DNA from 2 places in the Vreelandella halophytica genome. Region 2 is predicted to be linked to the other one. Evidence: riboswitches for the same ligand, from Rfam matches in the RefSeq annotation. Region 2 holds a riboswitch; the other holds the start of a gene.
The links. Region 2 has a riboswitch for thiamine pyrophosphate ahead of thiC (phosphomethylpyrimidine synthase ThiC). Riboswitches for the same ligand answer to the same signal wherever they lie in the genome.
Positions count from the first base shown of each region.

Region 1: it holds a riboswitch for thiamine pyrophosphate, as region 2 does, so the genes downstream of both, thiM (hydroxyethylthiazole kinase) here and thiC (phosphomethylpyrimidine synthase ThiC) in region 2, are expected to answer to the same signal.

Region 1 covers NZ_OZ309107.1:208,441-210,828, reverse strand. Annotated here, with positions in the region: gene gloA (lactoylglutathione lyase) at 1-410, opposite strand, end outside; gene ACWHXT_RS01045 (DUF2237 family protein) at 575-949, shown strand; TPP riboswitch at 993-1,085, shown strand; gene thiM (hydroxyethylthiazole kinase) at 1,108-1,938, shown strand; gene thiE (thiamine phosphate synthase) at 1,935-2,388, shown strand, end outside.
Region 2 covers NZ_OZ309107.1:943,455-945,842, forward strand. Annotated here, with positions in the region: gene thiC (phosphomethylpyrimidine synthase ThiC) at 1-1,636, opposite strand, end outside; TPP riboswitch at 1,714-1,827, opposite strand; gene ACWHXT_RS04410 (3-oxoacyl-[acyl-carrier-protein] synthase III C-terminal domain-containing protein) at 1,980-2,388, shown strand, end outside.

The DNA.
Region 1 (2,388 bases), 740 kb from region 2:
TTGACGTCGAACCAGGCCTGGGCGGCGTTAAGATCCGGCACGCTAAAGCAGATATGACCAAAGCCCTGGGGCTCGGCATTGCCGTCGTGATAGGCGAAATCCGCCTGCGCCTCAATACCCCAGTTGTGGGTCAACTCCAAAAGGCCTTTCTGGCTGAACGTCCAGGTCGTGCGCTCCCGGGTATCTTCGGGAATCTGCTCGTCGCTTTCGACATTGGCAAGGAAGTAGAGCGAGAACTGCATCTCGTCGAAATCGAGCCGGCGCAGTACCTGCATGCCAAATACGCGCGAGTAAAATGCCAGTGCCGTTTGTGGGTCTTTCACCCGCAGCATGGTGTGGTTGAAACGAAAGCCTTGCGTGTTGGCCGGCGCTGGTACGACGCCGGGATGCTGCTCGCCCTGGAAACTCATGGAACACTCCTTATTTGACGCGAAACTTTGACGAAACCGAGACTTTGTACAAGGCTGTAGTCTAATTGATACAGGTGCAACGCACATTCAACGCCCGTTCGACATACAAACTTAACCATGAGGGCAGACTTTGGCTAATTCCAGCCCTGCTCTCAGGAGGCATCATGTCTCGTGACCGTAACGTTTTCGGTGAGCCTTTAACACCCTGCTGCCATAGTCCTAAAGCAGGCTTCTACCGCGACGGTTTTTGCCGCGTAGGCCCTAATGACATCGGCGTACACTCGGTGTGCGCCATTGTGACAGAAGAGTTCCTGGCGTTCTCCCAGGCGCAGGGTAATGACCTTGTCACCCCGCGCCCGGAATTCGGCTTTCCAGGCCTGGCGCCGGGCGACCGCTGGTGTCTTTGCGCCAAGCGCTGGCAGGAAGCCGCCGATGTCGGCCTGGCACCGCCGGTCATCCTGTCCGGCACGCATGAGAAAACCCTCGACATCGTCCCGCTGATCACCTTACAGCAGCACGCCATGGATGCCGTGCACTAGATACTCGCCAGGCTTTACAAGCCACCTCGGTATCCGGATAGTAGACCCACGACAGGGGCGCCCGGCAACGGGCTGAGACGTACCCTTTGAACCTGAACCGGATAGTACCGGCGTAGGGAGTCGTGGTGTTCTCACCACCTCCCGCCCGGGAGGATGCCATGACTCTACCCCCCCTTGGACGCTACCTGAGCGCGCTACATGACGCGACGCCGCTCGTACACTGCATGACCAATTTCGTGGCCATGAATTCGACCGCCAACCTCGTGCTGGCCGTGGGCGCCTCGCCTGCCATGTTGCATGCCCAGGAAGAAGCGCCGGAGTTCACGGCGATAGCGGATGCGCTTTCGATCAATATCGGCACCATCTCCCCGCATTGGGCAGCGTCGATGATGGCCTGCGCCGAGGTGGCCAGGCGCCAAACAAAGCCTTGGGTGCTGGACCCGGTCGCGGTGGGCGCCACGGCGTATCGCCAAAGGCTTTGTGAAGAGCTTTTAACCCTCGAGCCCACGGTCATTCGCGCCAACGCCTCGGAAGTATTGGCCCTTAGTGGATTGGAAAGTCGCGGTCGCGGCGTGGACGCCGCCGCCAATGTCCAGCAGGCCGACGACGCTGCCATCGCGCTTGCCCAACGCCACGGCTGTGTCGTGGCCATGACCGGCGAGCAGGACTTCATCACCGATGGCACCCAACATGCCCGGGTCACCGGTGGCCACGCGCTGATGCCCCGGGTGACTACGCTTGGTGGCGGGCTTAGCGCCATCGTGGCCGGTTTCGTTGCCGCCACGCCGCAACAACCCTTCAAGGCGAGCGTAGCCGCGCTGGCCGGCTTTGCGCTGGCGGGCAGCCGGGCGGGGAAAAAAGCCAACGGCCCGGGTAGCTTTCAGGTCGAGCTGTTGGATGCGCTCTATCAGCTGACACCCGAGACGCTATCGCGTCAGGGCCTTTGGGAGAACGTCGACCCGGCCAACAGCCAGGGAGCGCCGCAGTGAGCCTCGACCTTTCGCTTTATCTGGTGACCGACGCGGCGCTGTGCAGTGCTTATGGGCTCGAAAAAACGGTCGAGGCGGCGGTGGCCGGTGGCGTCACCGTCGTGCAGCTTCGCGACAAGCACGCAAGCGATGCGGCCATGATCGACCAGGCCAGACGCTTGAAAGCATTGCTGGCGGGTAGCGGCGTTCCCTTGATCATCAACGACCGGCTGCACGTGGCCGTCGAAAGCGGCGCCGATGGCCTGCACGTGGGTCAAAGCGATGCCACAGTGCCGAGTGCTCGCCAGGCTTTAGGCCGTCATGCGCTGTTGGGGCTGTCGATCAATACGCTGGCCGAGCTCGAAAGCGCTCCGCTTGAGACGCTGGACTACCTGGGGCTCGGCCCGGTCTTCGCCACCGCCAGCAAGCAGGATCACGCCCAGCCGCTGGGCTTTGACGGCCTGGCAGCCC
Region 2 (2,388 bases):
GGTCCTCCCAGCGGAACTCGAAGCGCGCTTTGGAGAGCGCGTTGTCGCGGCGCTGTGAGGCCGGGTGGCCCTTGGCCAGGTCCGCCGCGTGGGCGGCGATCTTGTAGGTGATGATGCCGGTTTTAACATCCTCCTTGTTGGGCAGCCCCAGGTGCTCCTTGGGCGTCACGTAGCAGAGCATCGCGCAGCCGAACCAGCCGATCATCGCCGCCCCAATGCCGGAGGTAATGTGGTCGTACCCGGGCGCGATATCCGTCACCAGCGGGCCAAGGGTATAGAAGGGCGCCTCGTCGCAGTACTCCAGTTGCTTGTCCATGTTCTCTTTCACCAGGTGCATGGGCACGTGCCCCGGGCCTTCGATCATCACCTGCACGTCGTGCTGCCAGGCGATGTGGGTCAGCTCCCCCAGGGTTTTCAGCTCCGCCATTTGGGCTTCGTCGTTGGCATCGGCAATCGAGCCCGGGCGCAGGCCGTCGCCGAGGGAAAACGCCACGTCGTACTGCTTGCAGATCTCGCAGATCTCCTCGAAGTGGGTATACAGGAAGCTCTCCTGATGATGGTACAGGCACCACTTCGCCATGATGGAGCCGCCGCGGGAGACGATCCCGGTGACGCGGTTGGCCGTCAGCGGCACGTAGTGTAATAAGACGCCCGCGTGAATGGTGAAGTAGTCCACGCCCTGTTCCGCCTGCTCGATCAGCGTGTCGCGAAACACCTCCCAGGTGAGGTTTTCCGCCACGCCGTTGACCTTTTCCAGCGCCTGGTAGATCGGCACCGTGCCGATGGGCACCGGCGAGTTGCGCAGTATCCACTCGCGGGTCTCGTGGATGTTCTGCCCGGTGGAAAGATCCATGATGGTATCCGCGCCCCAGCGGATGCCCCAGGTCATCTTGTCGACTTCCTCCTCGATGGACGAGGTCACCGCCGAGTTGCCCAGGTTGCCATTGATCTTCACCAGGAAGTTGCGCCCGATGATCATCGGCTCGCTTTCCGGGTGGTTGATGTTGTTGGGAATGATCGCCCGGCCGCGGGCCACCTCAGAACGCACGAATTCCGGGGTGATCTCTTCGGGGATGCTGGCGCCGAAGTTCTGGCCCCGGTGCTGGTGGCCTAAAATACGCTCGACCTCGGCATCGCCCAACGCTTGGCGACGCTGGTTTTCGCGGATGGCGATAAACTCCATCTCTGGCGTCACGATGCCTTGGCGGGCGTAGTGTAGTTGGGTCACGTTGTGACCCGCTTTCGCCCGGCGTGGGGTGCGCTTCAAATCGAACCGCAGCTGGGCAAGGGTGGGGTCGTTGGCGCGGCGGTTGCCGTACTCCGAGGTCAATCCTTCCAGAAACTCGGTGTCGTCGCGCTCCTCGATCCACGCCCGGCGCAGCTCCGCCAGGCCCTGGCGCAGGTCGATCTGCGCGGCGGGGTCGGTGTAGGGGCCGGAGGTGTCGTACACCAGCAGCGGCGGGTTTTCTTCATCTACCCCGCTGGTGGTAGTCGGCGACAGGGTGATTTCGCGAAACGGCACGCGAATGTCTGGCCGCGAGCCTTCTATATAGCGCTTGGTGGAGGCGGGCAGCGGCGCGATGGCGGCGGCATCGACTTTGGCGGTTTCGGCCAGAAAGTGGGCTGTTTTCGTCATGGAGGCTCTCCCTTTAGAAAGACTAAATAGAGAGGACGCGCAAAGGGAGGCTGAGGCAGGGTGAGGTTATCTTTAGTTGCTGCCTGTCGCTTGATCCCTACGCTGGTCCTAACCAGATCAGGTTCAACGGGATCAGTGCTGTTGAATCGGCACCATCTCAGCCGGCGTTACCGGCACCCCGTCAAGCGTTACGCGCGGCGACCAGCCGCGCTAAAAGTAGTTTGATGCAGCCACGAGGATGTAGCAAGTGATTAAGGGGTGGCTAATTTTTATTATGGTTATGGTCGCAATTGAATCAAGGCCCGGTTTAAAGTAAGTCAGCATACTGAATAGACGAGCATCCATGATCAGTAATTTCGCGCTTGTAGGCTGGGGCAGTTACCGCCCCTCAAAAAAGCTCTCCTCTTTTGAGCTGGATGAGGAACAGGGGTTTACACCCGGCTGGACCGAGAGCCAGTTTGGTATCGCCGTTCGCCACGTTGCCAGCGGGGCAGAGACCACCTCGAGTATGGCCGCGATTGCGGCTCGCGAGGCATTGGCTCGAGCGGGATGGGGCGAAACGCTGCCGGATGTGATCATTGGCGGGTGTGGCGTGATGGAGCAGCCGATCCCCTCTACGGCCGCGCTGGTACAGCACCAGCTGGGCTTGGGAGATTCCGGCGTGCCCAGTTTCGATGTCAACCAGACCTGCCTCTCGTTTGTGACGGCCCTGGATATTGCCGCCATGGGCATCGCTTGCGGGCGCTGGAAGC